2 regions of the Pseudidiomarina tainanensis genome follow, and region 1 is predicted to be linked to the other one. Evidence: predicted binding sites of a transcription regulator. Region 1 holds the regulator's gene; the other holds the start of a gene.

Evidence for each region. The regulator LexA, encoded in region 1, represses DNA repair genes until DNA is damaged. The targets are predictions, from matches to a motif close to TACTGTATNNNNATACAGTA.
Region 2: imuA (translesion DNA synthesis-associated protein ImuA) is a predicted target of LexA. The motif match lies at 2,381-2,400, and genes of this name have one in related genera.

The regions. Positions count from the first base shown of each region.
Region 1 is NZ_FOYU01000003.1:49,078-53,509, forward strand. Features, by position in the region: gene plsB (glycerol-3-phosphate 1-O-acyltransferase PlsB) at 1-1,957, opposite strand, end outside; gene lexA (transcriptional repressor LexA) at 2,104-2,724, shown strand; gene BM292_RS08795 (ImuA family protein) at 2,721-3,134, shown strand; gene coxB (cytochrome c oxidase subunit II) at 3,433-4,432, shown strand, end outside.
Region 2 is NZ_FOYU01000003.1:332,280-336,711, forward strand. Features, by position in the region: gene BM292_RS10235 (serine/threonine protein kinase) at 1-721, shown strand, start outside; gene BM292_RS10240 (thiol:disulfide interchange protein DsbA/DsbL) at 760-1,356, shown strand; gene BM292_RS10245 (1-acylglycerol-3-phosphate O-acyltransferase, YihG family) at 1,386-2,288, opposite strand; gene imuA (translesion DNA synthesis-associated protein ImuA) at 2,422-3,066, shown strand; gene BM292_RS10255 (Y-family DNA polymerase) at 3,063-4,432, shown strand, end outside.

The DNA.
Region 1 (4,432 bases):
TAATAAACAATTCGTTTTGTAGCAATGGATGTAACTCGGTTAATAACTTGCCCGCAGCTTCAGCAGTGAAGCGTTTATGACCAAGCGCAAAGGCCGCTAATAATGCTGGAACAATCACCATATGCATAATATTGTTGCGATAATACGTCATGGCGATGGCAGTGGAGCCATCGAGACGAATCAACTCGCCGATACCATCCGCTTCAACAATAAACTTGTCATGCTTCTTCGCCAGTTGCCACAGCTGTTCACCGTCTTCTTCCGGCACATAGGCATCTTTACTGTAGGGCACTTCACGCATAATGCGTGTGTACAGGTTGAGCTGACTCACCAGCTCCTCACGAGTCAGCGCATGGTGCTCCGAGCTCAGAATGGCCAGCGCACATAAGTTCACACTGTTAAACGCAGCGGCATTGTTTATTCTGCACATGATCTGGTCTGCAAGTAAATTAACCGTCGGGGTCAACCATTTCGGACGCTCCGGCTCTTCAGCCCCGGTGGTGATTGAATCACGCCAATTCGGTTGTAGCTTTTCAAGCGCTTCACCAAGATTAATCGGTTCGCCGAAGCTTACATAGCCTTGTCCGAAATTACGCAAGTGCCGCAAACTGCTCAGCACCTGCCACACCGATTCTTTCTCTTTCGATTTACCTTTTAATTCTTTGAGGTAGGTGCCAACTTCCATCACATGCTCGTAGCCTAAGTAAACTGGAACGAGCGACATCGGGCGTTGTTGACCGCGTAGCATTCCTTGCACCGTCATCGCGACCATACCCGTTTTCGGCGGTAATAAACGTCCGGTACGACTGCGTCCACCCTCAGTGAAATATTCAACCGGGTACCCTTTTTGAAATAAGCGGTTTAAATACTCACGGAATACCGTCGAATAAAGTTTGTTACCGCGGAAGCTGCGGCGGATAAAGAATGCACCGCCACGACGGAACAACGGGCCAGCTGGGAAGAAATCCAGGTTCACGCCAGCCGCGATGTGCGGTGGAACCAAGCCTTCTTTATAAATCACATAACTTAATAATAAGTAATCCATGTGCGAACGATGGCATGGCACATACACAATTTCGTGCCCCGCTTCTGCAAGCTCACGAATACGTTCGCCGCCCTCAATGTGGATGCCGTTATAAATCCGGCTCCAGCACCAAGTCATGAAACGGTCAAGCAAGCGGACTAAGGTGTCACTGTAACTTGCAGCAATCTCATGAAGGTATTTTTCCGCAGTTTTTCGCGCTTGCGGTACAGAGATCTTTTTACTGCGAGCTTCATCTGCAATAGCTTGCTGAAGCGCAGGTGTATCCAACAAATCTTGTATAACTACTGCTCGTTCAGTCATTTTCGGTCCGGCTACTGCATGGCGAAGGCGCACAAAATGAACACGCGCCACGCGCGCCAGTTTATGCGCTAAGCGTTGCGTAGACCCGTGCTGTTCTGCCATGTCACGTAACTGCACTGGTGAACTCGCGCGAATTAAAATATGGCGACCTGAAAACATCGTCAGCCAAAATTTACGCCAGTGACCCGGGTTATCAATATCGGCGACCATAGTATGACCTTGGCGCGCTTCTTGGCCAGGTTTGCGCCCCCAAAATAACCCGATTGGAACCACTTTCACGTTCAGTTGCTGATCTTGCTGATGGGCTGCAATTAACTTTTCAAAATCCTCAATCGCTTTTTCGGCCGAACCATGGTCGGTTTGATCCAAAAACATGACCCGAGCCAACTGCTGACCATTAATCAGCAAGTCTTCGGTTGGATCAGGTAAGCCTGCCTGCTTCAACGCACGCTGTGCCACCAACATGTCGGTGTTCGACGTTGAGCGCATGACATAGACCACATTATTGTCGCCAACAATCTGCGCTGTCGCGTCATCAAGAATTGTTTCAAAGCGCGTTAACCAGCGTACTGGCCAATACATTATGCCGCGCCAAAAGCCTTTCAGACTCATGCAATATCCCCACAAAATACAAACGTATAAAGCATACCACTGTTGCTTGAATTTGTCTGAATGAAAAAATTTTGCACAAAAAAGTTGCGAAACGAAAACACCTGTATATACTCACAGTATCACTGTATAGATAAACAGGTATTCACATGCGACCATTAACGCCACGACAGCAGCAGATTCTGAGTCTCATCAAAGACAATATTGATGCGACAGGAATGCCACCAACACGCGCTGAAATTGCGCAGCTCCTTGGTTTCAAATCAGCGAATGCTGCTGAAGAACATCTGAAAGCGCTTGCGAAGAAAGGTGTGATTGAAATGATGCCGGGTATGTCACGCGGCATTCGTCTCATCGGTGTCGAGGACGAAGATGTACCTGAAGGACTACCTCTTATAGGTCAGGTCGCTGCTGGCGAACCCATTTTGGCGCAAGAGCACATTGAGAGCCACTATCAGGTTGACCAAAACCTGTTCAAACCGCACGCCGACTTCTTACTGCGCGTTAACGGTATGAGCATGAAAGATATCGGTATTTTGGACGGCGATTTGCTTGCTGTTCACAAAACACATGAAGCACGCAACGGACAGATTGTTGTGGCTCGCGTTGAAGACGACGTCACTGTGAAACGCTTTGAGCGTCGCGGCAACATGATTCTGTTGCACCCAGAGAATGACGAGTTTTCACCTATTCAAGTCGATCTCACTCACCAGTACTTCACCATAGAAGGGTTAGCTGTTGGTGTGATCCGTAACGGAGCATGGTTATGAGAAATCAATTTGGCAATCAATTTAATGAATCAGCATTCGATATTTGGTCGGGTGCACCAGAGCTTTCTGCCAGTCAAACTGATTTGGAAAGTGTGTTACCGCGTTTGCATGCTTTATCGCTTCGCACTCATCAATGGGTGACCGTTATCGGCGCACGTCGTGAAGTGATTGAGCAACTCGTGGCAGCAGGTATTAGCCGCACTCGGATTCGCTGGGTTCACGGTCGCAATCAAGATGAACGTGAATGGGCAACTGAACAGGCGTTACTAGCGGGTACCAGCAGCTTGGTATTGAGCTGGTTAGGTGAAATGTCACCACGCATGCAACAGCGTCTAAAAATGGCGAGTAAAGTCAGCCATACACACAGTTTTGTCTTTAACGATTTACCTTCACTTCCCCCACTCCACTAATCCTGCTTGTGAAGGTTGTCAGTTGAGGGCTGCAGTGCAGCCCTTTTTTTATACTTGAATGTAAAAATTATTCGAAATGGCGGTTTCTTTTTCACCAGAAAATGGTATTTTGAATGTGCATTAACTGCTAACACAATAAACAATAATAAACTTTGATACATAACAACAAAGGGTTAGTGGGGAAAGCGATTTTCTTTTGAAATGCTGTTCCTTTTTCTACTCACCTCGTTGTTCTTCAGGCTCGCACTTCGGTGTATTCGTGGGAAAACCACGTCGGAAGAATGAGAGGAGATGTCGCGTGAGTACTAGACTCATCACTGCGCTATTAGCAAGTATTCCACTTGCTGCTAGTGCGCAATCGCAGTTGAACCTGACTCAAGGGGTTACCGAGATCAGTCAACGCGTGTACGACCTACACATGACAATTTTTTATATTTGCTGTGTGATAGGTGTCATCGTTTTCGGCGCAATGTTTGTTTCAATGATTTTGCACCGCAAATCGAAAGGCCACAAACCTGCTACGTTTCATGAGAACGTTAAAGTAGAAATTCTGTGGACCGTTATTCCATTTTTGATTCTGGTCGGTATGGCCATTCCAGCTACCAAGACACTGTTTGCGATGGAAGACGCGTCTGAAGCTGAGGTGACTGTTCTCGTAACCGGCTCACAGTGGAAATGGCACTACAAATATTTCGACCGTGATGTTGAATATTTTAGTTTACTTGCAACCCGCCAAGATCAAATCAACAACCGTCTAGAGAAAGGCGAAAACTATCTGTTGGAAGTTGACCGTCCATTGGTTCTACCAACCGATACAAAAGTTCGCTTCTTAGTCACTTCAGACGACGTTATCCACTCCTGGTGGGTTCCTGATTTTGCGGTGAAGAAAGACGCGAACCCAGGCTTTATCAACGAGGCTTGGACGAAAATCGACGAACCCGGCATCTATCGCGGCCAGTGTGCTGAACTGTGTGGTAAAGACCATGGCTTTATGCCAGTTGTCGTTATCGCCAAAGAGCCTGCTGAATTCGAGGCTTGGATCAGCGAACAAGAAGCCATCGCTAAAGCCGCCAAAGAAGAAGAGCAACGTTTACTTTCAATGTCGATGAGCAAAGACGAGCTTATGGAATTGGGTGAGCGCGTCTATCTTGGTAGCTGCGCGGCATGTCACCAGCCTAACGGTGAAGGCATTCCTGGCGTATTCCCGAGCTTGAAAGGCACTGCGATGGTGATGAACGACAAACCTGGTCACATCAACATCGTCGTCAATGGTAAAGCTGGCACAGCCATGCAGGCCT
Region 2 (4,432 bases), 280 kb from region 1:
TGGCGCAACGTTGCACCATTATGAAGGCTATCGCTTTGCGGTATTTCCAAGTGTTGGTGGACGCGCTGTTGAGCCTGGCGATCTTGACCAGCTCGAGCGAATCGGTCGACAAATTGGGCGTTTACATGCGGTGGCGAAACAACGTCAGTTCACCACGCGCCCCAATGTTTCCTATCAAGAATACGTAACCGATGCCCTAGCAACGTTAAGCACCTCGTCATTGTTGCCGAATAATCTGCATGATGCCTTTTTTGCGATTGCGGAGCCGTTAGCAAACCATCTCCAACAATTTGATTTGAACGCCTTTACGCAACAACGTTTGCATGGCGACTGTCATTTGGGCAATATGTTGTTGCGTGATGAGCAGCTCATGTTCGTGGATTTCGACGATGCACGCACCGGCCCGGCCATTCAAGATTTATGGATGATGCTAGCGGGTGATGATAGAGCCGAGCGGACATTGCAGCTTGATGTGTTGCTGGAGGGCTACCAAGAGTTCTGCGATTTCGATAATAAAGAAACGCAATTAATTGAACCCTTGCGCAGTTTTCGAATCATACACTACATGGCGTGGTTGGCCCGCCGTTGGGGTGATAGTGCATTTCAACGGGCATTCCCATGGTTTGCTGAGCAGCGGTATTGGGAACAGCAGGTGCTGACACTGAAAGAACAATTTGCAGCGTTGCAAGAACCCCCGATTCAATTGCAACCGCAGTATTAATCTTATTTGTAACAAACAAACTGTAGGACCTTTTAACCATGAAGAAGTTGTTGTTAGTTGTTGTTGCTTTAATGATGTTGCCACTGAGTGCGCAAGAATTTAAAGAAGACGTTCACTATGAGGTGATTGCTGAGCAAGGTACAGCGAAGCCTGAGATTAAAGAATTCTTCTCGTTTTACTGCATTCACTGTTATCGTTTTGAGCCGATTGCAGCAGCGATGAAAGAGGCTTATCCACAAGCTTTTGAGAAGTCGCACATTGTTTCTCATCCAACGCTTGAGCTCATGGCGCGAGGTTTTGCTGCCGCTAAATTATTTAAGAAAGAAGAAGAGATTAGCAAAGCGTTTTATGAGCGTATTCACGCGCAAAAACAGCAAATCACCACAGAAGAACAGCTACAAGCTATTTTCCATGTGAATGGTGTTAGCAAAGACAAATTTGAAAAAGCAATGAAGCACCCATTGGTTGAAAAGCAAGTGAACGATATGGACCGCGATATGCGCGCCTATAACGTCAATGCAACGCCAACATTTATCATCAATGGTAAATATCGCCTGAAAACCGAAGGCTTCCGTGACAGCCAAGATTTTATGGCTGATTTCGTCAAAGCGGCTGGTTACTTACTCGAGAAATAACGCGAGAAGTCATCGTTGTGTGGCTGTGCTTAGTTGAAAAAGTCCGCTCGTACGCGGTTAATAATTTCATCTTTGCGCAGCCAACGCTGATTCATCCAATCTTGAAAGTGTGTTTTGAACGCTTCATCCGCAAAATAATCACCAATTAAATCTTCAGTGACCGGCAACGTCTCGACATTCACGTACACATCGCGTAATTGACCGCTCAATAGTTGCCACACCGCTGGCTTCTTATCGTCAGGGTACACAATCGTGATATCTAAAATAGCATCAAACTGATTGCCCATTATCTGCAATGCGAACGCTGTGCCGCCGGCTTTGGGCGGTAATAAGTGTTGGAATGAACTTTGGCGTTTCGCATGTTTTTCCGGCGTAAAGCGTGTGCCTTCGCAAAAGTTAATGACTGTGGTTGGAATGTGACGAAATTTCTGACACTTCTTGCGCGTGGTTTCAATATCCTTGCCTTGTAACTTCGGATTCTTGGCAATTTGTTCGCGTGAGTAGCGCTTCATAAACGGCATATCTAAAGTCCAGCAACCAAGACCAACAATCGGAATCCAAATTAATTGTTGCTTGAGGAAAAACCGAGGCATGGGCATGTTGCGACAAGCTAAGTGCATGAGTACTAGAATATCGACCCAGCTACGGTGGTTCGCCATGATCATATACCAACGATCACGATGGAGTTCACTGTCACCGTCAATATGCCAGCGCATGGGTTGGGTCAGCCGAAATAATGCAGACATCGCATAACCCCAGAGACGAAACACTGCATTAGCCCAAGTTGATAACAGGCGCTGTACTGCCGGAATCGGCAATAGTAGTTTGGGTAGCCCGACAACAATCACCATGGCGCCAATCACCGCAGTGGAAACCAGAGCAAAAGTAAAATTAATTAATAATCGAAACGGAATTAGCAACGTTGTCAGCATGTTTACGCCAGATTGTACTTATGGTGATAGTTATCCGCCTATGATACGCATTTGCGAAATACTTGCCAGCATCTAAAAAAGCCTCTACAGTATACTGTATATTTATACAGTAATTGTTTTGCCGAGGTGAGCGATGGCGTATCCCGCACAAGTTGAAGCATTAGTGCAAAAAGGCTGGCTATGGCAAGGCCAAGAAGTACCCGCAAATAAAGCAGAACAACAGTTCTTAAGCAGTGGTTGGGCTGAGCTTGATACACGTTTAGGTGGCGGTTGGTTGCGAGGTAGTGTGAATGAGCTACAGGTACGACAGCCGTTTATTGGTGAGTTGGCGCTACTGTTGCCAGTACTGAGCCAAGCGACAACAACAGCGCTTTGGGTGAATCCGCCGGTACAGCCTTACGCTCCGGGACTTTGTTATCAAAAGCTAACGTTATCGCGGCACGTCGTTGTTCATGAAGCCGATGACAAACTAGCATTGTGGACGGCGGAGCAAGCGTTACACAGCGATGCGGTAAACATTGTCTTGATGTGGCATGCCGGGCTTAGTGCAACAGCGGTCCGGCGCTTGCAGCAAGCAGCAGAAACTAAGCAAAAATTAGCTTTTGTGATAACACCATGGCAACAGCAAGAAGAAGCCCGAGCCTATGTGACCCGCTTACAGCTTGAGCGTAGCGACAGTTTGGCGGTGCGCATACTCAAGCGTCGCTTTGGTTGGCCGTTACCGCCTTTCCCTTGTGGGGTGGATGCCCGCTTACCGAGGCGACGCCGTGCTTTATGAATGCCTGGTTGTATCTACACTTTCCGCACTTGTTGCTCGATTATCAGTTGGCATTACAACCACCTGAATTGAGTACGATGCCACAAGCATTGACTCAGAGTCACGCTGCTCGGCGCACTGTGGTGCAAGCCAATAATGCCGCCCTGCAGCAAGGTGTTCAGGTTGATATGGCAGAAGTGTTGGCCAGTACATTAGTGCCACAACTAAAACTGCATGACTACGATGCAACCAAAGAAAGCGCCATGCTCACGCAACTCGCTCAGGTGCTCTATCAAGACATGGCGCAAATCGTATTACAGCCGCCGCAAGGGTTATTATTTGAGGTGCAAAGCTTGCTGCGCTTGCACCAAGGCTTTGCCGGCGTGGTTAAGCGCATGCAAGCGCGTCTGCAACAGTGGCCGTTGCGTTATATTTTAAGTAGTGGTTATAGCCCATTGTCAGCGAAGTTGCTGGCGGCTTCGGGGCATAGCGTACTGAGTACTGAACCGGCAGATGTTAAAGCTGCGATTGCTGAGCTCCCCATTGAATATAGCGGCTTACCAGAGCCTCAAATTGAAAAGCTCCGTAACGTAGGGCTGTTAACGCTCGGTGCTGTACTGCAACTGCCGGCGGCAGAGTTAGGCGCGCGCTTCGGTCGCGCAATCACAACCTATGTAGCCGAACTAAATGGTGATTTTTCAGCACCTCAAAGCTTTTATCACCCGCCTCATCGGTTTGATGAGCAGGTGGAGTTAAATGCCGAGGTGCACAGTTGGCCGCAGTTATTGTTTCCATTAAAGCGGTTATTGCAACAGGTTGAAAGCTTCTTAGAAATTCATCAATGGAGTACGCGAGCGTTATTGATTCGAGCTCATCACCGCACTGGGCCTGCAACGCAAGTGCCCATTCAATTTGCCCATGCCGTCTGGCAACAGCGTGATTTATTGAGTTTAAGCCAGTTACATTTAGAGCGACAAAAATTAAAACAACCGGTATTGGCTTTAAGTGTGCGGGTGCAAAGACCGGAGTCACGACAAGCAAAAGAACAGGCCATGTTTTCAGCACCGCAGGCTCAAACAGATTCATTAAATGCTTTAGTGAGCCGTTTGCAGGCGCGTTTAGGCGAATCAAAAGTGCAAAGCTTGCACGTGCATGATGATTGGCGTCCCGAATATCAGGGCACGCTGAAGCCGTGGCAAAGCGACTCAACCAGTAGCGGATTATTACTACCGCGCCCTGCTTGGTTATTGCCGCAAGCAGAACCGACAGAAAGGCAGCAATGGCAACTGCAATGGGGCCCCGAGCGAATTGTTAGCGGTTGGTGGAATGCTGATACCATTGCCCGCGATTACTACATTGCACTGGACCAATGGCAGCGACAAGGCTG